3 regions of the Lactobacillus sp. UMNPBX19 genome follow, and region 1 is predicted to be linked to each of the others. Evidence: predicted binding sites of a transcription regulator. Region 1 holds the regulator's gene; each other region holds the start of a gene.
What was found. Region 1 encodes HrcA, which represses chaperone genes, less so after heat shock. Its sites were predicted from a motif close to TTAGCACTCNNNNNNNNNGAGTGCTAA; they were not measured.
Positions count from the first base shown of each region.

Region 2: the regulator HrcA is predicted to act here: its motif matches at 7,618-7,644, upstream of groES (co-chaperone GroES).
Region 3: the regulator HrcA is predicted to act here: its motif matches at 6,722-6,748, upstream of CP370_RS07915 (ATP-dependent Clp protease ATP-binding subunit).

Region 1 is NZ_PCYR01000007.1:5,748-15,787, reverse strand. It holds gene infB (translation initiation factor IF-2) at 1-130, shown strand, start outside; gene CP370_RS03275 (ribosome-binding factor A) at 161-532, shown strand; gene truB (tRNA pseudouridine(55) synthase TruB) at 578-1,471, shown strand; gene ribF (riboflavin biosynthesis protein RibF) at 1,484-2,422, shown strand; gene abc-f (ribosomal protection-like ABC-F family protein) at 2,682-4,193, shown strand; gene CP370_RS03255 (GyrI-like domain-containing protein) at 4,207-4,833, shown strand; gene hrcA (heat-inducible transcriptional repressor HrcA) at 4,975-6,033, shown strand; gene grpE (nucleotide exchange factor GrpE) at 6,045-6,623, shown strand; gene dnaK (molecular chaperone DnaK) at 6,641-8,515, shown strand; gene dnaJ (molecular chaperone DnaJ) at 8,595-9,761, shown strand; gene lepA (translation elongation factor 4) at 9,905-10,040, shown strand, end outside.
Region 2 is NZ_PCYR01000010.1:55,568-65,607, forward strand. It holds gene CP370_RS04525 (sucrose-specific PTS transporter subunit IIBC) at 1-246, shown strand, start outside; gene CP370_RS04530 (sucrose-6-phosphate hydrolase) at 367-1,893, shown strand; gene CP370_RS04535 (ABC-F family ATP-binding cassette domain-containing protein) at 1,958-3,889, opposite strand; gene CP370_RS04540 (redox-sensing transcriptional repressor Rex) at 4,054-4,698, shown strand; gene CP370_RS04545 (TIGR00730 family Rossman fold protein) at 4,838-5,404, shown strand; gene CP370_RS10205 (PTS sugar transporter subunit IIC) at 5,526-5,651, shown strand; gene CP370_RS04555 (LytTR family DNA-binding domain-containing protein) at 5,811-6,269, shown strand; gene CP370_RS04560 (hypothetical protein) at 6,266-7,024, shown strand; gene CP370_RS09845 (hypothetical protein) at 7,213-7,365, opposite strand; gene groES (co-chaperone GroES) at 7,688-7,972, shown strand; gene groL (chaperonin GroEL) at 8,003-9,634, shown strand; partial or broken gene CP370_RS04575 (hypothetical protein) at 9,908-10,040, shown strand, end outside.
Region 3 is NZ_PCYR01000031.1:6,192-16,231, forward strand. It holds gene dltC (D-alanine--poly(phosphoribitol) ligase subunit DltC) at 1-102, shown strand, start outside; gene dltD (D-alanyl-lipoteichoic acid biosynthesis protein DltD) at 95-1,396, shown strand; gene CP370_RS07890 (serine hydrolase) at 1,423-2,349, shown strand; gene CP370_RS07895 (MFS transporter) at 2,589-3,788, opposite strand; gene CP370_RS07900 (hypothetical protein) at 3,906-4,142, opposite strand; gene CP370_RS07905 (PTS transporter subunit EIIC) at 4,308-5,627, shown strand; gene CP370_RS07910 (alpha/beta hydrolase) at 5,617-6,528, shown strand; gene CP370_RS07915 (ATP-dependent Clp protease ATP-binding subunit) at 6,780-8,894, shown strand; gene CP370_RS07920 (APC family permease) at 9,021-10,040, shown strand, end outside.

The sequences.
Region 1 (10,040 bases):
GCGTTTCAAGGATGACGTTAAGGAAGTTAAGCAAGGATTTGATTGTGGTATCACAATTGAAAACTTTAATGACATTAAAGTTGACGATCAACTTGAGGCCTACGAGATGCAAGAGGTACCTGTTAAATAGGCATCTTTTTTCACAAAAAGGAGCTTAATTATGAAACATAGAATTGGTCGTGTAGAAGGCGAAATTTTACGTGAATTGACAAAGATATTACGTAAAGATATTCGTGATCCACGTTTAAATGATGTCACTATCACAGCTGTAGAATGTACAAATGATTTATCATATGCGACTGTTTACTACAGTATGTTGACAGATGATCCAGCAAAGGAAAAAGAAGTAGCTGAAGGACTTGATAAAGCAAAAGGTATGATGCGTCACTTGCTTGGTCAAACTTTAACTGTTTACAAGGTTCCTGAGTTGATTTTTAAGCGTGATACTTCTGTTGCTTATGGTTCTAAGATTGATAAGTTAATTAATCAAGTCAAGAAGCAAGATCAAGAACGCGAGAATAAAAATAAATAAATGAAAAAGACGCCGAAAGGCGTCTTTTATTTTGGAGATTAAATAATGCTAAATGGAATTGTAGTAGTAAATAAGCCACGCGGAGTAACCAGTAGTGACTGTGTTTATAAATTACGAAAAATTTTACAAATTAGAAAAATTGGACATGCAGGTACGCTGGATCCAGAAGTAAATGGGGTATTACCGATTGCAATTGGCCAAGCCACAAAGCTAATTGAATTGATGCATGAAAAACCAAAGTCATATATTGGAAGTGGAATGTTTGGTAAAGCAACTGATAGCTATGATTTAGATGGAACAACCACTGCAGAAGAAAAGATAGTTACTCCATTTACAAGTGATGAAATTATTAGTGGAATGAAGAAACTTACTGGAATGATTGATCAAGTTCCTCCAATATATTCTGCGGTCCGTGTTAATGGTAAAAGACTTTATGAATATGCTCGAGAAAATATCCCAGTAGAACGTCCGAAAAGAAAAGTAAACATTTATAGTTATGAATTAACTCAAGATCCAGAATATGATCCACTAGAAAAAACTGAAAGTTTTAATTTTGCTATTCGCTGTTCTAAAGGAACCTATGTACGATCCCTAGTAAATGATTTGGGAGAGGAATTGGGAGTGCCAGCTGTAATGACCAGTCTTACTAGAACTAGCAGTTCAGGTTTTGATTTAAGTCAAGCGGTGAATCTAGAAACTATTGAAAAAGAAATAGATTATCCTGAAAAATGGCTTCAACCAATTGATAGCTTTTTCGTAGATTTACCCCAACTTCAAATATCACCAGATCAGTTTAAAAGAGTTTCAAATGGAGCAAGCATTAAATTGAATACCACTTATGCTAAGGTAGCTTTGGTTTATAATGGACATATAAAAGCTATTTATCAACGACAAGGTAAAATTTATCGTCCTGAAATGATGCTTTTAAAAAATGAATAGTGAGAGTAAAAAATGAAAGTAATAACCTTAGATTATCCTATTTCTGCACCTATCACGACTAAAAAGGTAATCTTAACGCTAGGTTTTTTTGATGGGGTGCATATTGGACATCAAAAACTCATTAAAGATGCTAAACTAATAGCGGAACAAAAGAACTTACCATTAATGGTAATGACTTTTGATAAACATCCTAAAGAAATTTATAAAAACGATCATAAATTTGTCTATTTAGAAACTGAGCAAGAAAAAGAGCGTAAAATGGAGAAGCTGGGAGTAGATTACTTAGTGATTATTAAATTTACTAAAGAATTTAGCCAGCTTACACCTCAAGATTTTGTTGATCAGGTGGTAATAAAACTCAAAGCTAATACAGTAGTAGTTGGTTTTGATTATACTTATGGCCCCAAAGATATTGCTAATGTAGAAAATCTACCTCAATTTGCTAAAGATAGATTTAAAATTGTAGTGGAGCCAAAACAAGCAATAGATAAAATAAAAGTGGGATCTACTTATATTAGAAAAGCTATTCAGCATGGAAATGTAGAACTAGCAGCTGAGTTACTTGGCCAGCCTTATGAAACTTCTGGTGTTATTGTTCACGGCTTCAGACGTGGACATAAAATTGGCTTTCCAACTGCTAATCTTGAAATCTCTGGCTCTAAAGTTTTACCAGCTGAGGGAGTTTATGCAACTAGAGCAAAGATAAATGGAAAATGGCATGATGCTATGACTAGCGTTGGCTATAATGAAACTTTCAAAACAAATCATGGTTTGACAATTGAAACTAATATTTTTGATTTTGATGAAGAAGCCTATGGTGAGCCGCTAACTTTAGCCTGGTATAAATTTATTCGTAAAAATAAAAAGTTTTCTGGTATAGAAGAACTTTCACATCAATTAGATCAGGATAAGCGTGATATTAAACAATATTTTTATGAGTTAGAAAACTAATATTAGGCTTGTTTTTATATAATCTATGTGATAGAATATTTTTATCAATTGAAATTTAATATTTGAAAGAAGGTTACGCCATTGCGTTTTTAATCTTGCAAAATAGCATAGTTGAATTTTAATAATTATTTTTCTTTTATAAGAACAACTGTGCACTTTTGACAAGATGGAACGTAGACGGGGATCTTCCTTTTTTTGCCTAACTAGGATAAAGTCTACACTTGTCAAAAGTGTAGGCTTTTTTCGTGAGGTGATTAATATGAGTAATATTAATATTTCAAATCTTTCTTTTAGATATCCAGATAGCTCAGATAATATATTTAATAATTTAAATTTAGACTTGGATAGTAGTTGGAAATTAGGTTTAGTAGGAAGAAACGGAAGGGGAAAGACAACCTTCTTAAATCTTTTACGAGGTAATTTAAGGGGAACAGGAAAGATACAAGCTAAACTTGATTTTAACTATTTTCCGCTTACTGTTAATGATAAAAAAAAATTAACTTTATATGCGCTGCAAGAACAAATTTCATTTGAACAGTGGGAGCTTGAACGTGAATTAAATTTAATGAAAGTTGATTCTGAACTTATTTGGCAGCCTTTTGATTCTTTAAGTGGCGGAGAACAGACTAAAATTTTGTTGGCACTATCTTTTATTAATAAAAATGGTTTTCCTTTAATCGATGAGCCAACTAATCATTTAGATGAAGATTCCAGAATGCAGGTTATAGCTTATTTACAACAACATTCTAATGGCTACATTGTGGTGAGTCACGATCGTGCTTTCTTAAATCAAGTAACAAATCATATCTTAGCAATTGAAAATACCGAAATTCATTTGTATCAAGGAAATTTTGCCAGTTATGAAGATACAAAGACAAAGCGAGATAAGTTTAATCAAGATAAGAATGAAAAACTTCAAGGTCAAATTAGAAGTTTGAACGAAAGTAGAAAGCGAGTAAAAGGATATTCTCTTCAATCAGAAAACAATAAAAAAGCAAGCGCTCATAAAAATGAAATGCATGCAAATATTGATAAGGGATTCTTTGGTCATAAAGCGGCTAAAATAATGAAAAGATCGAAGAATCTTGAAAGAAGAATGGATAAGAGTATTCAAGATAAAAAAGGCTTAATGACAAATATTGAGTCTATTCCTGAATTAGAAATGAACTTTCATCCCAACTATCATGGAACTCTATTAGAAGCGCAGCATTTAGATCTTACAGTTCAAAATAAGAAATTGTTTGAAGATTTAAATTTAACTATTAAAAATCATGGGATTGTAGCGCTAGAAGGAAAAAATGGATCTGGAAAGTCTACATTTTTGAAAAATATTTTAAAACCAGATAAAAATGTGATTTCTCAAGGAAAACTTGATATTGTTAAAGGCTTAAAGATATCATATTTATCACAAAATTTTATTGAATATTCTGGTACTTTATCTCAGTTTGCAGAAAAAGAAAAAATATCTTATGAAAATCTATTAAATATTCTTAGAAAAATGGGTTTTCCGAGAGAAAGCTTTGCCACAAAAATTGAAGAAATGAGTATGGGACAGCAAAAAAGAGTGGCGATTGCCAAATCATTGGTGGAAGAAGCAGATATATATTTATGGGATGAGCCAGCTAATTATTTAGACGTGTTTAACCAGGATCAGTTAATTAGCATGTTAAGAAAAGAACAACCAGCCATGCTCTTAATTGAACATGATAAGTATTTTATTAGTCAGGTTGCAGATAAACGAATAAAATTAGGAGATGTAAAAGCAAAATAATTAAAGGAAAAAACTGGTATTTTATTATAAAAAAGAATATAAAGATTTATATTTCCCAAAAAAGAAACCTGAATTAATAACTGTTCCTGAAATGAATTATCTAGCAGTTTCAGGAAGTGGGGATCCAAATAAAGAAGATGGAACATATAAAAATGCTCTAGAAATGCTGTATAGTGTCGCTTATACAATTAAAATGAATAAAAAGGGAGAACACAAAATCCCAGGTTATTTTGATTTTGTTGTTCCACCTCTTGAAGGTCTCTGGTGGATGAAAGGTGATTCCAAAATCGACTACTCTCATAAAGAAAACTTTTCTTGGATTTCAATGATTCATTTACCCGACTTTGTTACTCCTAAAGAGTTGGATTGGGCAGTTAAAATCGCTAGTGAAAAGAATAAAAAAGATTTCTCGAAAGTAAAATTTTTCAAATATAACGAAGGACTATGTGTCCAGCAAATGCATATTGGTAGTTATGATGATGAACCGATGACAATTGAAAATATGCATAAATTTGTTAAGTCAGAAAATTATCAAATTGATATAAAAAATCCACGCTATCATCATGAAATATATTTAAGTGATCCGCGAAGAACTAGAGTAGATCGTGTAAAAACTGTAATCAGACTACCGATTAAATAAATTTGAGCAAGTACTTAGTACTTGCTTTTTTTGTTAAAAATCAAATTGTTTTAGCACTCTACTTGCACAATTGCTAGTATATGGTATTATATAAATTGTTAGCACAGAAGAAAGAAGAGTGCTAATGATGGGGGCGAGAAAATGTTGACTGAACGGCAAGAACTTATTTTAAAGACTATTATTATGGACTTTACTCAGACACATGAGCCAGTAGGTTCCAAGACCGTGATGAATCAACTGCCTGTCAAGGTCTCAAGTGCAACGGTTCGAAATGAAATGGCGGTTTTGGAAGAGAAAGGGCTACTTGAAAAGACACACTCTTCAAGTGGACGAATTCCTTCTACTGCTGGCTATCGATACTACTTGGATCATTTAATTAATCCAGTAAAAATACCAGCATCTGTCTATAATCGAATTGTTTACCAGTTAGACCAACCCTTTCAACAAGTTAATGAAATTGTGCAGGAAGCTGCAAAGATTTTATCTGATTTGACTAACTATACAGCTTTTGCAGCAGGACCTGAAACCCATTCTGTAAAAGTTACAGGTTTTAGAATTGTTCCTCTATCTAGTCATCAAGTAATGGCCATTTTAGTAACTGATGATGGTAATGTAAAGAATCAAATTTATACTTTGCCTCACCACACTAACGGGGAAGAAATTGAAAAAGCTGTTCGATTGATTAATGATCAATTAGTTGGAAAATCACTTAGTTCAATTAATGAAGTATTACTCAAGCGAATTGCTGATCATCTTATTGCTCGAGGATCTGCACCGGAAATATTAGATCTCTTACAAGATGTCATTAAAGATGCGGCTAGTGAGCAAATGTATGTTGATGGTCAAATTAATCTTTTGAGTAATTATGAAAATGATGATTTAACCAAGATAAAATCACTTTATAAGTTAATTGATCAAAATGATGCACTTTCAAGTTTAATTGGTTTTAATCCTGAAGATGAACTGAAAAATGATTCTAGTTCTAAAGTTCAGGTTAAATTAGGTTCAGAATTACCATCTGATTTACTTGAAAATTATAGTTTGTTAACTGCACAATATAGTGTTGGTAAATATGGTAAAGGAACAATTGCACTACTAGGGCCAACAAACATGCCATACTCGCAGATGATCGGATTACTCGAGTATTTTAGGAATGAACTAGCAAAGAAATTGTTAGATTATTATGGTAGATTTAAGTAAGGAGGTTAGCTGTGAGTAAAGAAGAGTTTCCGCATGAAAAAGATTTAAAGGACGAGGTGACCCCAGATAAGGCACCAAAAAAAGATCCAAAAGCAGCTCCGAAAGAGGAAGTTAAGGAAAATCCAGTAGAGAATTATGAAAAAGAAATTGCTGAATTAACTGCTAAAAATAAGGATCTTGAAGATAAATACTTACGTAGTGAAGCTGAGATTCAAAATATGCAAGCACGCTATGCAAAAGAACGTGCTCAGTTAATAAAATATGAGTCTCAAAGCTTAGCTAAAGAAGTTTTGCCAGCAATGGATAACTTGGAGCGAGCATTAGCTGTTAAAGCCGATGATGAAGCTGCTAAGCAACTCCAAAAGGGCGTGCAGATGACTCTTGATTCATTAGTTAAATCAATGAAAGATCAAGGAATTACTGAAATTAAAGCCGAGGGCGAAACTTTTGATCCTTCTCTTCATCAAGCTGTTCAAACTGTAGCAGCAGAAAATGATGAACAAAAAGATCGCGTAGTTAAAGTTTTACAAAAAGGATATCAATATAAAGATAGAACATTAAGACCAGCAATGGTTGTAGTGGCTCAATAAGAAAGGAAGTTCCATATATGTCAAAAGTTATTGGTATTGACTTAGGTACGACTAACTCTGCTGTTGCCGTACTTGAAGGTAAAGAACCTAAAATTATTACTAACCCAGAAGGTAACCGTACAACTCCTTCTGTAGTTGCTTTTAAAAATGGTGAAATTCAAGTTGGAGAAGTAGCTAAGCGTCAAGCAATCACTAACCCTAACACTATTGTTTCAATCAAGAGTCATATGGGTGAAGAAGGCTACAAAGTTAAAGTTGGCGATAAGGAATACACTCCACAAGAAATTTCAGCTTTCATTTTGCAATACATTAAGAAGTTCTCTGAAGATTATTTGGGTGAAAAGGTAACTGACGCGGTTATTACTGTTCCTGCTTATTTCAATGACGCACAACGTCAAGCTACTAAAGATGCTGGTAAAATTGCTGGCTTAAATGTTCAAAGAATTATCAATGAACCAACTGCTTCAGCTTTAGCATATGGTCTTGATAAAGATGAAAATGATGAAAAAGTATTAGTATACGACCTTGGTGGTGGTACTTTCGATGTTTCTATCTTGCAATTAGGTGATGGAGTCTTCCAAGTATTGTCAACTAATGGTGATACTCACCTTGGTGGTGACGACTTTGACCAAAGAATTATGGATTGGTTAATCCAAAACTTTAAGGAAGAAAATGGTGTTGACTTATCTAACGATAAGATGGCATTACAACGTTTAAAGGATGCTGCAGAAAAGGCTAAGAAAGACTTATCTGGTGTTTCCTCAACTCATATTTCACTTCCATTTATTTCTGCTGGAGAAGCTGGTCCACTTCACCTTGAAGCTGATTTAACTCGTGCTAAGTTTGATGAATTAACTGATGATTTAGTTCAAAAGACTAAGGTAGCATTTGATAATGCTTTAAGTGATGCAGGTTTGACTGTAAATGATATTGATAAAGTTATTTTAAATGGTGGTTCAACTCGTATTCCTGCAGTTCAAAAGGCTGTTAAGGATTGGGCTGGAAAAGAACCTGACCACTCAATTAACCCTGATGAAGCTGTTGCTTTAGGTGCAGCAATTCAAGGTGGTGTTATCTCAGGTGATGTTAAGGACATTGTTTTACTTGATGTTACCCCATTGTCACTTGGTATTGAAACTATGGGGGGTGTCTTCACTAAGTTAATTGACAGAAACACTACTATTCCAACTTCAAAGAGCCAAATCTTCTCAACTGCAGCTGATAACCAACCAGCAGTAGATGTTCATGTTTTACAAGGTGAACGTCCAATGGCAGCTGATGACAAGACGTTAGGACGCTTTGAATTAACTGATATTCCACCAGCACCACGTGGTGTTCCACAAATTCAAGTTACTTTCGATATCGATAAGAACGGTATTGTAAACGTATCTGCTAAGGATATGGGTACTGGTAAGGAACAGAAGATTACTATTAAGAGTTCTTCTGGTTTATCAGATGAAGAAATCAAGAAGATGCAAAAGGATGCTGAAGAGCATGCTGAAGAAGATAAAAAGCGTAAAGAAGAAGTTGATTTACGTAACGAAGTAGATCAATTAATCTTTACTACTGAAAAGACTTTAAAGGAAACTAAGGGTAAAGTTCCTGAAACTGAAACTAAGAATGTTCAAGATGCTTTAGATGCTTTGAAGAAGGCTCAAAAAGACAATAACTTGGATGAAATGAAAGAAAAGAAAGAAGCTTTATCAAAGGCTGCTCAAGATTTAGCTGTTAAGCTTTACCAACAAAATGGTGGTGCTCAAGGTGCAGCTGGTCAAGCTGGCCCTCAAGGCCAACAAAATGGTGGTCAACCAAATAATGATAATGGCTCAGACAACGGTCAAGGTGGTTCAACTGTTGATGGAGACTTTCATAAGGTAGACCCTGATAAGTAAAAAGTTTTATAATTAAATCAAACAAGAAAAGAACTGCGTGATTGTGGTTCTTTTCTTTTATGAATAAAGGAGTTTTCAGATGGCACAACGTGATTATTATGATGTGCTGGGTGTTGATAAAAATGCTAGTGAAAGTGATATTAGTAAGGCATATCGTAAGCTAGCAAAAAAGTATCACCCAGACTTAAACCATGAACCTGGTGCTGAAGAAAAATACAAAGAAGTAAACGAAGCATATGAGGTTCTCCATGATAAACAAAAAAGAGCTCAATATGATCAATTTGGCCAAGCAGGCGTAAATGGTCAAGGTGGCTTTGGTGGTCAAGGTTTTGGCGGTTTTGGTGGCCAAGGTGGATACTCATCCCAGGGTTTTGGTGATTTTGGCGATATTTTCGGTGATATCTTTGGCTCAGCATTTGGCGGAGGCAGAAGTCGTGTAGATCCAACTGCACCGCAAAAAGGTCAAGATTTAGATTATACAATGACGATTGACTTTATGGATGCAATCAAGGGTAAAAAGACAGATATTACCTATACTAGAAGTGAAGTTTGTCCTACTTGTGACGGCTCTGGTGCTGAAAAAGGTACTCATCCAATTACATGTGATAAATGTCATGGCAGTGGAGTAATGACGGTAACTCGTCAAACACCACTTGGTGTTATTCAACAACAAACTACTTGTGACAAGTGCGGAGGACGCGGAACAATTATTGAACATCCATGTCAAACTTGCCATGGTCAGGGCACCGTCGACAAAAAGCAGACTCTTCAAGTTACTGTTCCAGCTGGTATTGATAATGGACAACAGATTCGTTTAAGTGGTCAAGGCGAAGCTGGAAAAAATGGTGGTCCTTACGGTGACTTGTACATTGTATTTAGAGTTAAACCAAGCAAAGAGTTTAGAAGAAATGGTACAACTATCTATACTGAAGCTCCAATTTCATTTGCTCAAGCGGCTTTAGGGGATAAAATTCGTGTAAATACAGTTCATGGTCCAGTTGATTTAACTATTCCGGCAGGAACTCAACCTAATACTAACTTTAAATTACGTGGTCAAGGTGTACCAAAGATAAATGGTACAGGCAATGGAGACCAAGAAGTAACAGTTAAAGTAGTTATTCCAAAGAAGATTAATGATAAGCAGAAGGAAGCTTTGGTTGATTACGTTAAAGCTGGTGGCGGTAATATTTCCCCACAAGAAAAGAATTTCTTCGAACGTTTAAAAGATAAGTTAAACGGAGAATAAAAGTGAAAACGTATATCTCTATAAGTCTTGAGGTATGCGTTTTATTTTTGTAATAAATAATTACTTCAATAAAAATGTTGCATTAAGAATTTTATCTAGTCGTAGGCCTTTGATATAATTAATAAAGCGAAAAGGGTGAGAACATGGATATAAAAAAATTACAAGATTATCAAAAACATATTCGAAATTTTTCAATTGTTGCCCATATTGATCATGGAAAATCAACGATTGCAGATCGTATTTTAGAATTAACAGATACTGTTTCTGAACGTCAAATGA
Region 2 (10,040 bases), on a different contig from region 1:
TTTAGCACTGTAGTAAAGCAGGGACAAAAGGTAAATAAGGGTGAATTGCTTGGAACATATGATTATAAAGAAATAGGCGAAAAAGGTTATGACAATATAGTTATAGTTTTGATTACCAACTCAAAGGATTATGCAGAAGTTGATCCAATTGCTTCTGGAGATGTTAAAGCACAACAAAAATTAATTGTTCTAACTGAACCTACAATGACTGCGCAAGTAAAAGGTACTGTGAATGAAATGAATTAATAAGTATTAAGTGCAAGAGAGCTAATTGTATCAGTACTTCCCCCCCTCTTTTTAGTTAGATACATTTAGCTTTCTTTTTTATCAAAATGAGTGCGTTAAAAATGATTAATAGAGTTAAAAATGATTAATAGAAGAAAACAATTTGAATACCTAGTTTCAAATCTAAAAGATATTCCTGAAGAAAATTTGCTCAAAGAAAAAAATAGTGTAAAAAGATCACCATATCATCAAAGAATTCATATTGAGAGCTTATTTGGCATGTTGGGTGATCCAAATGGTTTTTCATATTTTAATGGGTACTATCATTTATTTCACCAATGGTTTCCGATGAAATATAGTATGAATCCAAATTATTTTCAACAGGGATGGTTTCACTGGAAATCGAAAAATTTGGTTGATTGGAGACCGGTTGGCGAAGTAATGAACAATGATACTGTATTTGATAAGTATGGAGTATATTCAGGAAGTGCTATCCCAATCAATAATAAATTGTTCCTTATGTACAATGGTAATTCTTGGACTAATACTGATACAGATGATTGGCATAGAGTTCCGTGTCAATTAGGAGCCTACATGGACGAAAATGATAATGTAGCCAAAATGATGTATCCATTAATTAAAGGACCAATTTCTGGTTATACAGGTCACTTTCGAGATCCTAAAATTTTTAAGAAAAATGGTAAATATTATTCAATAATAGGCGTACAAACAAAAGCCAAAACTGGTACTGTCCTAATTTATGAAAGTCAGAATTTAAAAAGTTGGAACAAAGTTGGTGAGGTTAAAACTAATTTTGAAAAAAAAGGCTATATGTGGGAATGCCCAGATTATTTTGAACTAGATAATAAAGGAGTGCTGTTGTTTTGTCCGCAGGGATTGCAGAGCAAAGGAAATCAATTTTTAAATGCATTTCAAGCATGTTATGCCATTGGAAATAAATTGGATTTTAGAAACTTATATTTTAAAAGTAAAGAGTATGAAGAAATAGATTCAGGTTTTGATTTTTATGCGCCTCAGACCATGAGCACACCTGATGGAAGACGTATTTTAAGCGCATGGATGAGCATTATGAATTCAAATTCCCCACTAATTAAATATCATTATGATGGATGCTTAATTTTTCCAAGAGAATTATCAATAAGAAATGGCAAACTTATTCAAAAACCGGTAAATGAGATAATAAAATTATATACAACTGATTACATGGAGAATAAAATAATCAGTAAAAATCAGGAGATTGTTGCTGGCTTAATTAATTGTAGAGATATTAAATTTGATATTTTTACTAAAGATAATAATGCTATAAGTATAATTGACTTGTTCGCTAATAGAGAAAATACGAGTCATTTGCGTTTAGTTTTAGATAAGATAAAAAATAGATTTATAGTGCAAAGAATTAAAACTGGTATAGAATTTGAAGACGAATTTGGAACTGAAAGAAGCTGCAATCTGAAGGCTGAAAAATCTATTAGCATACGAATAATCCAGGATATATCATCTGCAGAGATATTTATTAACAATGGAGAAAATGTTTTTACAATGCGTGTATTTGTTCCTAAAGATCAATATCATATTTTTGTGAAAAATTTAAACGGAGAAGTGAAGGTTCAATATAAAATTCATCAATTAAGAGAAATGAATAGCTAATATATAAAATAAACATGAAAAAAGATCAAGATTTTCTATTTTTTGAGAATCTTGATCTTTTACTTTATTCAAATTCATCTAATGCTTCTAAGGCATTTTCCCAGTCATTATTTGCTTGCTCGAGTTGTTCTTGAACAGCAGATAATTTTTCTTGAAGTGGTCCGAGTTTTTCAAATGAAGCCGCAATATCAGGATTGGCCATTTCAGTTTGAATTTCTTGTTCTTCTGCTTCGAGCTTTTCAATTCGAGCCTCGGCATCGCTAACTGCACGTTCTAGTTTTCTCTTTTGAGAATCGCGTGCCTTTTGTTCTTGGTAAGACAGCTTACCCTTATTTTGACTAACCGAGGGGGTAGTTTCAGTTTCTGCTTTTTGTGCTTCCGCTTCTTGAACTGCAGCAGCTTGTTTAGCTTTTTCATCTAAGTAGTAAGAATAATTACCATTATAGATCTTAGCGTGACCATCACGAACTGAAATAATCTTATTAGCTAACTCGTTAATAAAGTAACGGTCGTGAGAAACAAAGAGAAGAGTGCCGTCATAAGTATTTAAGGCTTGTTCAAGCACTTCTTTTGCTTCAATATCTAAGTGGTTAGTTGGCTCGTCCATTAGCAAGAAGTTGTCTTTTTCAAGAGACAAAACAGTTAAAGTTAAACGAGCTTTTTGTCCACCAGATAATTGACCAACAGTCTTATCAATATCTTCAGCAGTAAATAAGAAGGAAGCTAAGATTGAGCGAACGTCTTTTTCTGGCATCGTCTTGTGACGATCCCAAATGGTATCAAGAACAGTCTTTGAAGGATCAAGACTTTGAAGTTCTTGGTCGTAATAACCAATGTCTAAACTAGCACCATACTTAATTGAACCATCTTTAGGTTCAAGTTTTTTCATAATTGTTTTAAGTAGGGTAGACTTACCAATTCCGTTTGGTCCGATAATTGCAACACGGTCATTTTTATTAACTTGAAAGTCAATGTCAGAAACCATTGTTTTATCTGGATAACCGATAGTTAAGTCTTTGGCAATTAAGACTTCTTTTCCTGAAGGACGGTCACTAGTAAAGTTAATACGAACTTTTTGCTTGTGCTTAGGTGGCTTAATTCGCTCCATCTTGTCTAAAGCCTTACGTCTACTCTGAGCACGTTTAGTAGTTGAAGCACGAACTAAGTTCTTTTGGATGAACTCTTCTTCTTTTTTGATCTTTTCTTGTTGCTTCTCATAGGCAGCTTCTTGCTGGTTATTCATCAATTCACGTTCTTTAACGTATTGACTATAGTTACCTTTAAAGGTAGTTAGTTTTCCAAAGTTTAATTCAAAGATTTGGTTAGCTAAGTGATCTAAGAAGTACTGGTCGTGAGAAACAGTGATAATTGCGCCTTGGTAGTTCTTCAAAAATGCTTCTAACCAATCTAAAGTATCTAAGTCAAGATAGTTAGTAGGTTCGTCTAGCAAGAGAACTGGTGGCTTTTGCAACAGTAATTTCACAAAAGCAAGGCGCGTTTTTTCACCACCGGAAAGAGTTCCGATAACTTTCTGCCAGGTATTTTCTTTAAAATTAAAACCGTTGAGAATGCTCTTAATTTCAGCTTGATAAGTAAAGCCGCCTTCTTGTTCAAAGTCGTATGCAAGCTGGTCATAGCGCTTGAGCAGGTCTTCATCTTCAGGATGTTCAGCAATTTGTTCCTGCATTTTAGTGATGCGCTTATTCTTTTCAATTAAATTATCAAAGACAGTAAGCATTTCATCCCAGATAGTCTTATCTTCATCTAGGGCATTTTCCTGGGCGATATAGCCGACTTTAAATCCCTTATTAATGGTAAATTGACCACTAGTAGGTTCTTGCTGGCCAGTCATAATCTTTAATAAGGTAGTTTTTCCGGCTCCGTTAGGACCAACCAGACCGATTCTGGCATTATCAGGAACAGAAAAAGAAATGTTACTGAAAATAGTATTGCCTCCGAAACGTTGTTCGAGGTCTTGAGCTTGTGCAATAATCATAGTTTGTTCTCCTAGAACTTATTTTAACATAGCAAATGTTTTAAATTTTATGAAAATATTATCTTTGTGAAAATTGTTTCTTGATTTATCCTTGAAGAATGCCTATTATTAGTTTGATTAGTAAATATTTCACATCTTTATTTTATGAAAGAAAGAGGCCTCTCATGGATGAAATTAAGATTCCTAAGGCTACCGCTAGACGCTTGCCACTTTATTACCGCTATTTGATTTTTTTAAATGATGAAGGAAAAGAAAAAGTATCTTCAACTGAACTTGCTGAAGCTGTTCAGGTAGATAGTGCTTCAATTCGTCGAGACTTTTCTTATTTTGGTGCTTTAGGTAAGCGTGGATACGGTTATGACGTTAAGAACTTACTTAATTTCTTTAAAAAGATTTTAAATCAAGATACCTTAACCAATGTTGCCTTGGTTGGTGTTGGTAACATGGGTCATGCGCTTTTAAATTATAACTTTAAGCGTACTAATAATATCAGAATTAGTGCCGCTTTTGACATTAATCCTGAAATTACTGGCACAATTATGTCAGGTGTGCCTGTTTATGACATGAGTGAGATGAAGAAGCAATTGCGTGAACAACAGATTACCATTGCTATTCTCTGTGTTCCCCAAACGGCAGCCCAAAAGACAGCGAATGAAATGTTTGACGCTGGAATTAAGGGAATTATGAACTTCACGCCGCTTCGTTTATCTGCTCCATCTAGTGTTCGGGTTCAAAATGTTGACTTAGCAACTGAACTGCAAACTTTAATTTACTTTTTGGATTCAGATAAAGATAAGAACAAAAAATAATTTACTATAATATAGTCCTTTTGCACAAGTTTAGGTAGGCTTGTGTATTTTTTATGCGCTTTTATTTGTAATTAAAGAGAAAATAATTTTAAGATAGATGAGATAGACAAAGTAATGAGATAGAAATCAGGTAGATAAAATGATTAAAAAACTTGCAGTATACTGTGGTGCCAGGGCTGGAAATCGTCCTGAATACACCAAGGCTGCCTATAATTTTGGTAAGAAAATGGCCGACCACCAAATTGAATTAGTCTATGGTGGCGGAAAGTTCGGCTTAATGCGGGCAGTTGCAGACGGTGTTTTAGAAAATGGTGGTATCGTCCACGGCATTATTACTGAAGAATTAAAGAATCGCGGAGCTGCTTACGACGAAGTACAGGATTTTCGTGTAGTACCTAATATGGATAAGCGAAAAGATACCATGATGAATCTAGCAGATGGAATGGTAGCTTTACCTGGGAGTATTGGAACTTTAGAAGAAATAAGTCAGGCTATTTCTTGGACCGCAATTGGTGACAATGCCAAGCCAGTAGCTTTTTATAATTATAAAGGTTTCTATGATTATCTAGATAAACTCCTTAAGCGAATGAATCAAGATGATTTTTTGGAGAATATCTATTTAGATGCAATTTATTTTGGAACCGATTTTGATAAAATTCTGCAATTTATGGAAGACTATCAAGCACCTGCTTATCGGAAGTATTAATAAAAGACTGACTAAGGTAGAGAAAAAGTATGAAATTAAAGCTGTCGCAGCAGCTCAAGTGGAAGATATTATTGAAAAAGATGCACCAGATTGTATCTTAATTGGACCATAAATTAAGTATATGGAAGACCATCTTAAGGAGGATGCAAGTAAGCACGATATACCCTTAGAAGCAATTAGGATGCAAGATTATGGCACAATGAATGGTAAAAATGTAATTGACCAAGCCGAGCGATTACTAGGTTAAAGCCTAAAAGAAGTATGAAACAAGATCCCCATCTTGATTCATACTTCTTTTTTTGACCACTTAGAACTATAAAATGACCACTTAGTTAATTTCACTAGATTTTAATCTTACATTCATGTTTAATATAATTATCGAAAATGAAACAAGGAAGTGAGAATTGTGAAAGTTAAGCTTGAACTTGATCCGGATCAGAAAGAAACAGAAATAACCATTCATGCTGGTCAGTTAACACCTGAAATAGAAAGAATCTATCAACAGCTTCAAATGGATTCAGATCATCCTGACCAAATTGAAGGAATGATGGACAACACTTCCTACTATTTAAGTATTAATGATATTTTGTTTTTTGAAACAGATGATAAGCAAGTAATGGCGCACACGACTAGGAATGCATATTTTGTTAAATATAAATTATATGAATTAGAAAACCTATTAGGTGGACAGTTCATGCGAATATCAAAATCGACAATTTTAAATTTAGATCAGATTTATGCTATTACTAAATCGATCTCTAATTGTCAGATTAAATTTCATGATTCATATAAGACAGTCTATGTTTCTAGACGATATTATCGAGATTTAAATGATAGATTAAAAGAGAGAAGGGTATTATCATGAGAAAGGCCAGTTTTGGAAGGGTTCTTTGGGGCTTAGGCCTGCTTGCAGCAGCAGCATTTTTAGTTTTAGATCAGTTGCATTTAATTCCAGTAGAATTAGGGTTCTGGACAATTTTTTGGACCGTAGTATTTGCGGCAACATTAATTACTTCCTTAATTAATAGAAGTTTAGGTGGGACAATTTTTTCAATTGCATTTTTATTAATTATCTATGCAAAGCCTCTTCATATTGAAAGTATTGTTCCTTGGACAGTGCTTTTAGCAGCATTTTTGGTTTGGGGAGGTTTAAGATTAATCTTCAAAAAAAGTTGGAAGCCAACTGTAATTATTAATGGTGAAAAAGTCAGTACTAATTGGTCTGACTTAAAGGCACCTCATAAATTTAAGGCTGAACATGTATTTTCTGATACAACAAGTTCAGATAATGGTGACAATATTGTAATTAGCGAAAAAATGTCTTCTACCTCACGTTATGTTCATTCACAGCATTTAGAGACAGTAACGATAAATGTTTCAATGGGAGACGTTAATGTCTACCTTGATTCAGCAAAACCAGCTGGGGATGAAGTGATTGCTAACGTGAATATGTCAATGGGAGAGCTAACCCTCTACATTCCAACGTCTTGGCGAGTAGACAATCAATTAAATCAAGGTTTTAATGATATTACTATTGATGGTGATCAACCAGCAGAGGGTCCAACCTTAGTGCTTCAAGGCCGCGCCAATGTGGGAGATATTACTGTTAAGAGAGTTTAATATATTATTGTTTCAATTTGAAAGAAAAATAAAAAAGAAGTAAACTATTTATAGCAAAAAAAAGAGAGAGCTACTGGTAATAGCTCTCTCAAAGCACAAGCCGCTAAAATGCGGTGGTAAAGTATCAAGACAAACTAAAAGCTGCTATCAACTGTCCCAAAAGTTATCAAGCGGCTTTTTAGTTTGCTCTATTTTTTCTTCCACAAGTCGTGGATAGACTTTATTAGTCTTTTTACAGCTTGCGCCAACTTGTTTGTATCATTTACTAGTTTTATTAAAGCTAGAACAATACAGTCTAAGAGACCAATAAAGATAAAGACAGCACCAAAAAAGGCTGTCATAAAGCAAAGTGTACCTCCCTTCAGTAAGACTCTGAACAACAGTTATTACACCATTGGCATCATCCTCTCAAACGAAAGTACCACCGCATATTTAACTTTTTGTGCTTGTTTAATTTTATCAAAAAATTACCAAAATTAATCTACATTTATGAGTAAATTAGCACTTTTTAGCACTCTGATGATAAAAGTGCTAATTTTTGTGTTTAAATACTTGCTTTTCTTTTATAAACAATGTACTATCGTAATTGTAAGTTAGCACTTATAATATATGAGTGCTAAGTAATATAATTATAGATTTAAATTATGTACAGGAGGGACTAACGTGTTACAACCAATCGGTGATCGCGTGATCGTTAAAGTAAAAGACGAAGAAGAAGAAAAAGTTGGAGGCATTGTCCTGGCTTCTAACGCTAAAGAAAAGCCTCAAATGGGCGAAATTATTGCCGTAGGAAATGGTAAGCGCAACGCAAATGGCGACTTAATTCCTATGTCAGTTGCAAAAGGTGAAACTGTATTCTTTGATAAATACTCTGGCACTAACTTGAAGTACGAAGGCGAAAAGTACTTAGTTCTTCGTGAAAGCGACTTATTAGCTGTCGTTAAGTAATAAAATTTGAAATAAAAGGTGGCATATAATATGGCTAAAGAGATTAAATTTTCTGAAAATGCAAGACACTCATTATTAAAAGGTGTTGATAAATTAGCAGATACTGTTAAGACAACTTTAGGACCTAAGGGTAGAAATGTTGTTTTGGAAAAGAGTTATGGTGCTCCTGACATTACTAACGATGGTGTTACTATCGCCAAAAGTATTGAATTAGAAAACCATTTTGAAAACATGGGTGCAAAGCTTGTTTCTGAAGCTGCACAAAAGACTAACGACATTGCTGGTGACGGTACTACTACTGCTACTGTTTTAACTCAAGCAATCGTTCGTGAAGGTATGAAGAACGTTACTGCTGGTGCAAACCCTGTTGGTATTCGTCGTGGTATTGAAATTGCTACTAAGGCAGCTGTTGACGAATTACACAAGATTAGCCACAAGGTAAGTACTAAGGACGAAATTGCTCAAGTTGCTTCTGTTTCATCAGCTTCAACTGAAGTTGGTAACTTAATCGCTGACGCAATGGAAAAAGTTGGTCACGATGGTGTTATTACTATTGAAGAATCAAAGGGTATTGATACTGAACTTTCAGTAGTTGAAGGTATGCAATTCGATCGTGGTTACTTATCACAATACATGGTAACTGACAACGACAAGATGGAAGCAGACTTAGACAACCCTTACATTTTGATTACTGACAAGAAGATTTCTAACATTCAAGATATCTTGCCATTATTACAAGAAATCGTTCAACAAGGTAAGAGCTTATTAATCATTGCTGATGATGTTGATGGTGAAGCTCTTCCAACTCTTGTTTTGAACAAGATCCGTGGTACTTTCAACGTTGTTGCTGTTAAGGCTCCTGGCTTTGGTGACCGTCGTAAGGCAATGCTTGAAGATATCGCTATCTTAACTGGTGGTACTGTAATTTCTTCAGACTTAGGTCTTGAATTAAAGGACACTAAGATTGATCAATTAGGTAAGGCTGGCAAGGTTACTGTAACCAAGGATTCAACTACTATTGTTGAAGGTGCTGGTTCTAAGGAAGCTATTGCAGAACGTGTAGATCAAATTAAGAAGCAAATTGCTGATACTACTTCAGACTTTGACCGTGAAAAATTACAAGAACGTCTTGCTAAACTTGCTGGTGGTGTTGCTGTTATCAAGGTTGGTGCTGCTACTGAAACTGAATTAAAGGAAAGAAAGTACAGAATCGAAGATGCTTTGAACGCAACCCGTGCCGCTGTTGAAGAAGGTTACGTTGCTGGTGGTGGTACTGCATTAGTTGATGTTATGAAGTCCATCCAAGATACTGTTAAGGGTGACAGCGAAGACGCAGAAACTGGTGTTAAGATTGTTATGAAAGCTTTAGGCGCTCCTGTACGTCAAATTGCTGAAAACGCTGGTAAAGATGGTGCTGTTATCTTAGACCACTTAGAACATGAAGACCCAGAAGTTGGTTACAATGCTGCAACTAACAAGTGGGAAAACATGGTTAAGGCTGGTATTATCGACCCAACTAAGGTAACTCGTTCAGCACTTCAAAATGCTGCTTCAATTGCTGCCTTGTTATTAACTACTGAAGCTGTTGTTGCTGACGCTCCAGAAGATGACAAGAACCAAGCTCCTGCAGCTCCAAACCCAGGTATGGGTATGGGAATGTAATTTAGAAACTAATTACATTTACTAATTTAATAGATTGATAAAACACTCCATGATTTTTGATGATCATGGAGTGTTTTTGTGTAAAAATAAATTGTTTTTTAATGAAAATCCCATTTTATATAGTGTAATCTAATAAAAATATTAAATAAGGAGGATCAAATTATGCCGGCAGTAGTATTAAATGCTCATCAAAATTTACAAGACAATAAATAATAGATGAGCGGAGAATAATTACAATTCATTTTGTTGAATCCGTTCATCCAGGAGGACAAAATGAATCACGTTAAAAAATTAAATCAGTACTTCAAAGAATTAGCTAGAACTTATAACTTATTCTTTAAATCAGCACCTCTAATTGCGACTTTGGTTTTATTATTAGTTGTAATGGTGCCGCAGAGTATTTCTT
Region 3 (10,040 bases), on a different contig from region 1:
GACAAGTGTGATGTAACTGCACCAGTATCAGAATTTCACCGTGAAGATTGGGATACTCCAAACAAAATCATTGCAAAGGTAGAAAGCTTAAGAAATGAGTAATAAACGTAAACTGTGGCAGATTTTCGGCCCAGTTCTCTGTGCTTTCATTTTGTTAATAATTTTATTTTTAATTCCATGGCAAAATGGTGAAAAGTCAGATAATGCTCTCTTTAAAGCTTCAGTTTCACAATCTCAAACTGTCTTTAAAGGTCAATCGATTAAGCAAGCTGCTTTTGAGAAAAACTATGTTCCATTTTATGGTTCTAGTGAATTATCAAGAATGGATGCCTTGCACCCAAGTGTCTTAGCTTATAAATATAAAAGAAATTATCGACCTTTCTTACTAGGAGGACCGGGAAGTCAATCCTTAACTCACTTTTTCACTATGCAGGAAACAGTAAATCAGCTTTCTAATAAAAAAGCAGTCTTTATTATTTCTCCACAGTGGTTTACTAAGCAAGGTCAAAATCCAGCAGCTTTTGGGATGTATTTTTCTCAACTTCAAGCAGTTGATTGGATTTTGACTGCTAAGGACAGTGTAGCTACTCGTTATGCTGCTCGGCGTTTGTTAGATATGCCAGCTGGAACTGCTAGTGAGACAACAAAGTATGCATTAATGACATTAGCTTCAGGGCAAAAATTGTCTAAGTATCAAACTTTGTATTTGAAAGCTAGACGTCGAATGTTAGCGAATGAAGATAATTTCTTCTCATCTATTGGGATGACTAATAACATTCCTAAGATTCAAAAAGAAGCAGGTAAACTGCCAGGTACTTATGCATATGATAACTTACGTCAATTTGCTAATGAGCAGGGACAACAGGGAACAACAAATAATAAGTTTGGTATTTTTAATGGTTTCTTTGACAAAAAGTTAAACAATAAGCACTTAAAGCACCTGAAGAATTCTCAAAGAGATTTTGATTATACTCAGTCACCAGAATATGCAGACTTTGAATTGGTATTAAATGAACTTGCGCATGAACATGTTAATGTCTTGTTCATTATTCCACCAGTTAATGAAAAGTGGGCTAAGTATACCGGTTTATCTCAGACAATGTATCAAGAATGCGTTGCTAAGATTACCAAACAGCTTACATCTCAAGGTTTCAATAATATAGCTAACTTATCAAAAGACGGTGGAAAGAAATTCTTCATGGAAGATACAATTCACCTTGGTTGGAATGGATGGTTAAAGGTAGATCAATATGTGAAACCGTTTATGAAAGAAAAGAATCATCCAGTCAACTATAAGCTAAATAGTTACTACTTTACTAAGACATGGGGCAACAAAACGAATGTAAAGATGCCTAATGTTAAAAGTAAGGCAGCAGTAGATATAAAAAAAAACTAACACAAGCAGGTATAACAGGTAATATCCTGGCGATTAAGAATAATAAAGTAATTCTTAATGAGTCTACAGGCTATGCAAATATTAGTAAAAAAGAGCATAATACACCCAAAACAGCTTTTTTTATTAATTCAGTTAATAAGGTTTTTACTGGTGCCCTAGTTATGAAACAAGTTGAGCAGAAAAAGCTTAAACTTAATGACAAATTATCGAAATTCTATCCTCAAGTACCCCATGCTAATCAAATTACGATTGGGCAGCTTCTAACTATGGAAGCCGGATTACAAGGAAAAGATGAATCGAGTTATGGAACGCCAGTCTTTAAAAACAATCAAGCTGGAATTAAATATGATATTAAGCATAATATAGTTTTCAATAAGAAACAGTATAATCAACGTTTCTACTCATCTAGTAACTATATTTTATTATCGGGTATTTTAGAAAAAGTGACGCATCACTCTTATGAAAGTCTAGTGAAAGAGACCTATATTAAAAAATTAGGTTTATCTGAAACAGAATTTTATTGGGATATACCTAAAAATAAACGTATTAAGGTTGCGGTCCCATATACTAAAAATTCTCAGGGTTACTTAGTACCACATAGTGTTGCGGTAGATAAAGTACACGGAAATTTGGGCGCTGGAAGCTTAGTCATGTCAAATAAAGACTTATATCGAGCTACAAGTGCGATTTTAAATGGAGAAATCATAAAACCTTCATCAATACAAGCTGTTTATGCTCCAGCTGATCCTGCTAAATATAATGCTGGTTTTTATAACTTCCCTGATTTTCATTCTTCAAATGGTTCAGGCGATGGATATACAACTTACTATCGTATTTCAAACGATACACGCGATGTATTAGTAGTTCAGTCTAATTATCCAGTTAAAGATTATTTTAAAGTGAGAGAGATATGTAACGATCTCATGGAAAATTTAATAAAATCGCCTTCATAGAGATAGGAAATAATATTTTCTATCTCTTTTTTTATGATTTTGACTTCCTTAAAAGCGGTTGTGCAAGTAGGGCTGCTGTGCTAAGATTTACCTGTACCGTTGTAGCAAGGTGCATTTTCTACGGTAGCGAAAATGTATCTTTTATTTGGTCAGAATAGCGGTACCTAACACTGTGTGAGCCTGATTCCGATGTTGGTGGAATTAGGCTTTTTTTGTAAATTAGAGAAAATAAAAAATCGCTATTCAGCGATTTTTTTCTTGTTATAAGCATTAATGATTGCAAATAGAAGGACAGAAATTAAAACTAAAACAGTGCAAACTACAAATAAGGTCAAATAGGAAAAATTATCAATTACTAAAGCTCCAATTAGCGGTCCTAGAGCTCGACCAGCTGATGTAACTGATTGAACAATTCCTTGGTATTTCCCCTTGTCTTTATTACTAGCACGATCATTAACAAAAGTTGAAACAGCAGGAAATGCTAAAATTTCTCCGCATGTTAGAACGGCCATGGCTAAAACAAAGTTAAAGTAGTGGGTTGCTCCAATTAGTAGTAAGAATGCTAGCCCAAACAGACTAAAACCAATATATAATCGTCCATGAAGATGTGCAGTTAGCCAGTCATCAAAGTAAGTTAAAAGCGGTTGAATGAGGACAATTAAAATAGCATTTAGAGTCCAAAGTAAACTATATAACCGAACGCTCATGTGTAAGCCAAGCATGTAGGAGGAAATATTAGAATTCCATTGTTCATAAGCAATCCAAGCAGCTAGAACACAAATTAAGATAGAGAAAATAGCTCTTTTTGCGCCGTAAGGAATTTTTTCTTGATGGGCAGCTGTAGTCGCTTTTTTATTTGTAGAGGCATGAGCCGGGTTTAAACCACGATATTCAAAAAAGATTACAATGCTTAAAAAGGCAAACATAATAAAAGCAAGTAAGAAAATATAAGTAATACCAAAAGGTAGAATGAATCCCACCATTAGGGAACCAAATACTAAACCTAAATTTTGAGTGAAATACAAGACATTAAACACATAGGAGGCATTCCGACTTTTAATTAAAGTAGCAATTGAATTTAAGCCAGTTACTACAATACCGTTGCCTAAGCCTAAAGTAATTAACAAAACTGGATAGGCTGGCCAGCCATGAAACAACACTAGCAAGAAAGTGGATAAGGTAGAAATACTGACACCAGTTAAAAGGGTTTGGTAAGGATGCCATTTATCAAATAAAAGTCCCCCAACTGCATTTCCAACCATTGTAAAGGCTGAATTTATGAATAAAACAATCCCAGCTACTGTAAGTGTCTCATGAAGATAATTATGAATATAAATGGTAGTTAGTGGCCAAATAAAACTAACACCAGTATTAATTATTAAAGAACCAGCAAATAACCAGATTAACTTAATTGGATCTAGCGCATGTTTTTTTAGCATGTATTTTCCTCCTTTTAATTAAGGATAGTTGTATAAAAATAAGCTGACAAGTGTCAGCTTATTTTGTAGAATTGCTACCTTTATTTTGCCGGAAGGTATGACTTTATGCAATGAATATTAAGACTCGCCATTAATCCAGCTACTATTGAAAGTACGAAGAACTTCATTAGCTGGAAAAGCATCTTTTCCGGTATGTTTAACTGCTTCATGGACTTGCCTTTGAGTTAAATGGTCACATACATAGCTTTTAATTGCTTCATTAATTACTAAGTCCCATTCTTTGTCTGAATGATTTAAATAGTAGTTGAGTAGACGGTCAGTTTCATCATTAATCGAAAAACTTCGTTTAGCCATAATTTTTCTCCTTTTTATTTTCCTCATCATTATAGCATGTTCTTTATCTAATCTGGGTTTAAAGAAGCTTGTCTGATTTAAGCTGTATTTTAATAAAAAAGAATAGGTTTCTTACAATATTTAATTTAAACTAGGAAATAGATTATTAGAGATAAGGATTAAATTATGGAAAAAATTATTTTTAAAACTATTGTGCGACTTCGCAGGTTAGCATTTTTTAGAGTAACTTATCGAACTTTGATGATGCTAATGCCACTTGCTGTTGTAGGAAGTATTTTTCAGTTTTTATGGCAGAGTGTTTTTTCTCCAACGAGTTTAATATCTAATATTTTTTATTTTGATAAATGGTTACCGGATCAGATTTTTAATGCATCCTGGTATGCCTGCCAGGGCGTTACCAGTGTAATATTTGGTACTTTTGGACTATTTACTGCATATTTTTCAGCACAATATACTGCACGTTTATATCAAAAAGATGCCCAGATGGCTGGTGTTTCAGGAATGCTAGCTTTGCTGTTATGTGCATATCGTTTTAGAGATATTAGAGATTTCCAATTATCTTTTAACTGGCGTTTTTTTAATATTAATAGTTTTTTATTTGCTCTTTTGATCGGTTTTGGAACGGGACTCATTTTTAGATTTCTTGGAACTGACTATCATCATCGCCATGCAGAAAGTGCCCAAGTAATAAAGCAAAGAGCTTTTAATTCATTTCGTCCGATGCTTGCTACTTGGCTAATTGGATTAGTAATTGGAATTTTAGCTAGTTTAGTCCATGTACGAATGACCGCCACAAACTTTTATCAATTTTTCCAAAGTCAAGGACAGAATAATTTAAATCTGGGTATTTTTATTCCCTTATTACTTCTAGCATTGTTGTTAAACTGGTGTGGCATTGGCCAGCCTTTAGTATCTCTTACTGCTGGTAGTGATAGTGCGACTAATGTTGCTAATTTAAACTATGCTTTGACACATGGCTCAAGTTGGAATGTACCTAATCCATATGTGGGAAATTCTTTATATCAATCTTATGGAAAATTTGGTGGTAACGGCCTAACCTTAGTGATATTGATTGGCATTTTAATTTTTATTAAGAAAAATGATATTGCTAGAGTTGCCCGCTGGAGTTTTATTCCAACTCTATTTGGCTCTAATCAGGGGGCTTTAATTGGTATTCCGATTATCTTTAATCCATTATTCTTACTGCCTTATGTATTTTTACCAGTTGTAAATATGCTTTTAGCTGCAAGTATGATTGCAATCCATTTAATTCCGGCTTCAGCCTATAATGTATTATCTGGAACTCCGGGACCTTTGTATGCCTTTATTGCTACAAATGGAAACTGGCAAGCGCTAATTTTCTCAATGCTTCTGTTTGCATTTGATATTTTGTTATATCTTCCAATTATGAAGATGGCCAAGGATGTTCAAGACGAAATTGATTTGTTAAATGATGAGGAGGCTAGCTATGAATATGTTAAATAAAAAGAGGATATCGAAAAATCGTTTGCTTTTGCTAGGTACCTTCATCTTTTTAATAGTTTTATCTATTCCAACATTTTTTTGGATTAAAAGTGCTAATCATGATTTAGCTGAAAGACGAAAGTCACAAATGTCTCCTGTAATTATGATTCCAGGATCAAGTGCAACTACTGAGCGTTTTAATGAATTGGTTAATCTGCTAAATAAAGATACTCTGAAAAAGCATAGTCTATTAAAAATTCAAGTGAAGAAAGATGGAACACTGAAGTATAGCGGTAAAATTAATCGTAATGATAATGAACCGTTTATTGTAGTAGGATTTGAAAATAATCATGATGGTTATGCCAATATTAAGAAACAAGCAGGTTGGTTTGATGAGGCTTTTGCTCAGCTTAGTCAGCAATATAAATTTAATAATTTTAAGGCATTTGGACATTCAAATGGTGGATTGATTTGGACATATTGGCTAGAAAAATACTATGCAGATTATAGTGATGAAATCAAAATAAAGAAATTTATGACCCTCGGGACACCATATAACTTTAATGAGAGTAATGTTGACCATAAAACCGAAATGCTGAATGATTTTATTAAAAATCGGAAGAAAATTCCTAAGAATTTAGATGTATATTCAGTATCAGGGGGAGAGAATTATGAGTCGGATGGGTTAGTACCTGAAAGTAGTGTGGCAGCAGGAAAATATATTTTTCAAAATCAGGTAAAGCACTATACGACGATGACGGTTACAGGATCAGATGCACAACATTCTTCTCTTCCGCAAAATAAACAAGTAGTTCAGTTAATTAAGCAGTATTTGCTTGAAAACAATAATGGAAACAATATTCCTGGCAATAATCAAAGACCCCAGGACAAGCATAAAAAGAAAAAGATAATAAATGATTAAATTATTTGAAAATTAATAAAAATAAATAATTTCAGAACTATATCATAATATTAATTCACAAATTTTTAAGCACAAAATGCTTTATTAAGCACTTTGTGCTTATTTTATTCACAAATTAAAATAGTCTGTGGAAAAAGATGAAATAATATTTGGGTTTCTGTGGATAACCTGCTATAATAAAAAATGTGAGTAGTTAGCACTTATAACTAATGAGTGCTAAAAATTTTGAGAATATGAGGAGTGTGTAAAGCATGGCATACTTTGACAATGGAAACTACAATTTTGATGATTTGTTTAATGAATTAAACAGAGATTTTTTCAATGATGGAAGAATGACCAATGGTCAACAACCAATGAGATATAGTGCTGGTCAAGCACCACAACAAAGTGCTCAAAATGGCCAACAAAAGGAAAAGCCAATTGGTGTTGACTTAACTGAACAAGCTAAGAATGGTAAATACGATCCTGTCATTGGACGTACCGCTGTTATTGATCAAGTTATTGAAATTTTAAGTAGACGTAAGAAGAACAATCCTGTTTTGATTGGTCCTGCTGGTGTTGGTAAAACTTCTGTAGTTGAAGGATTAGCTCAAAGAATTGTTGATAGAGATGTTCCTGAAAAGCTAAAGAATGCTCATATTATTGAGTTGAATATTAATGAATTAGTTGCAGGTACTTCTCTTCGTGGTAGTTTTGAAGAAAAACTAAAGAAGATTATTGATAAAGCTAAGGGTGACAAGAATGTTATTCTCTTTATCGATGAATTACATAATATTGTTGGTGCAGGTTCTACTGATTCAGAAAATAATTCTGGGGATGCTGCTAATATCTTAAAGCCAGCATTAGCTAGCGGTGAAATTCGTGTTATTGGTGCAACTACTACTAGTGAATACCAACAAATCGAAAAAGACCCTGCTTTAGCTAGAAGATTCCAACCAGTTCAAGTTCCAGAACCAACAATCAAGGATGCTATTCAAATTTTGAAGGGCTTAGCTCCAAGATATGAAAAGTACCACAATGTTAAATATGATCCAGAAGCTTTGAAACTTGCTGCAGAACTTTCAAATCGTTACATTAATGATCGTCACTTACCAGATAAGGCCATTGACTTAATGGATGAAGCTGGTGCTAAGAAGTCCTTAGGTATGGATCAAAAAGATGAAACTTCAATTAAGAACAAGATTCATGCCTTAGAAGGTAAAAAGGCAGAAGCAGCTAAGAATGAAAAATATGATGAAGCTGCTAAGATTAAGAAAGAGATTGAAGACCTTAAGAAAGATCTTAAGAATGCCGGCAAAGCTAGTGAACTTAAAGTTACACCAGAAGATATGTATGCTTTAATTCAAACTAAGACTGGTATTCCAATGAGCGAAATTAATGCAAATGAAGCTCAAAAGAATGCTAACTTAGCTTCTGACTTGAAGAAAGTTGTTATTGACCAAGATAAGGCCATTGATATCATTACTGATGCAATTGCACGTAAGCAAGTATTTAAGGATTCTAACCGTCCAACTGGTTCATTTTTACTTACTGGTCCTACTGGCGTTGGTAAAACTGAATTGGCTAAGCAATTAGCAATTAAGTTATTTGGTAAGGCAGATGCATTGGTACGTTTGGATATGTCCGAATACCAAGATCAAATGGCTGTTAATAAGTTGATCGGTTCAGCACCTGGTTATGTTGGTTATGGTGAAGGTGGTCAATTAACTGAAAAGATTCGTCACCAACCATATTCATTGATTTTGCTTGATGAAATTGAAAAAGCAAATCCTCAAGTCTTTAATGCTTTACTTCAAATCATGGATGATGGTCGTTTAACTGATGCACAAGGTAGAACAATTTCCTTCAAAGATACAATCATTATCATGACTTCAAACGCTGGATACTCTGACAAGTTACTTAAGGGTGACGATCAAGATGCTTTACGTAAAGCTCTTGAAGTTTACTTCAGACCAGAATTCTTAAACCGTCTTGACGCAATTGTTCCATTTAATTCATTAACTAGTGAAGATATGCTCAAGATCTTAGACCTTTACTTAGTAAAGATGGAGAAGTCTCTTGCTAAGAGAAACATTAAGCTTCATGTTACTGATGATGCTAAGAAGTACTTGGCTAAGAAGGGTTATGACAAGGAATTTGGTGCTCGTCCATTGAGAAGAGTTGTTGAACAAGATCTTGAAACCCCAGCAGCTAAGTTGATTGTTTCTAAGCCAGATACTAAGGAAGTTAAATTCACTATTGATGATAAGCATTTGTACTTAAATGGTGAAATTCTTGAAGATGTATTGTTTGACAAGGAAACTCGTGAACAAGAAAAGAAAGACATCAAAGAAGCTGAAAAAGCTGATAAAAAAGAAGAAAAATAGTTAGCAATATTTTGAAAAAAGACTATGAATTAAATTCGTAGTCTTTTTTTAATTAATTTTAATTATAGGCTAGAAATAGCTATAAAATCAGGTATAATAATTAAAAATAAATTAAGGAGAGTTGGAATGAAAAACTTCTTTAAGAAAGTTCCAGTAAATACTTTTTTAAAAGCAGATTCTCGCTTAACTAGACATTTAAATGCTCGTGATTTGGTTGCGTTGGGAATCGGGGCAGTTATTGGAACAGGAATTTTTATTTTGCCTGGTCATGAAGCAGCACAGCATGCTGGTCCAGCAGTTGCTATTTCTTTTTTATTAGCAGCAATTGTTTCTGGTATGGTGGGAATGGCCTATGCTGAATTTTCTTCTGCAATGCCAGTAGCTGGCTCCGCCTATTCTTTTGGTTCAGTGATCTATGGAGAAGTAGTAGGGTGGATAATTGGATGGGGATTATTATTAGAATATTTTTTAGCTGTTTCTGCTGAAGCGACTGGTTTTGCTTCATACTTTAATAATAATATTTTAGCGCCAATTGGAATTCATTTGCCTAAAGCACTTGAAGCTGGACCAATGGAAGGTGGAGTAATAAATATTTCTGCTGTTTTAATTGTGTTAATCGTTGCTTTGATTTTATATCAAGGTGCTAACTTATCGAAACGTGTGGAAAATATAGCAGTAATTATCAAAGTCGCAATTATTATTTTGTTTATTGTGATTGGGATGTTCTATATTAAGGCTGACAACTATGTCCCATTTTATCCTAAGAAATTCCAAACACCACCATTAGGGATTGGGGGAATATCTACAGCTGCAGCCACTGTATTCTTTGCATTTATTGGTTTTGATGCTTTAGCAGCAAACAGTGCTGAAACAAAGGATCCTGAAAAAAACGTTGTTAAAGGAATCATGGGGACAGTAATTATTGCTGTTCTATTATATGTAATTTTTTCTCTAGTTTTAACTGGAATGGTTAATTACAAACAATTAAATGTTGATGATCCAGCAGCTTATGCACTAAAAGTAGTTGGCTTAACGGCGTGGAATAAATTGATTACCGTTGGAGCATTAGTCGGAATCTTTACCGCAATGATTACTATGTTGCTGGGCGGCTCAAGATTACTCTATGCTTTAGGAAGAGATGGATTA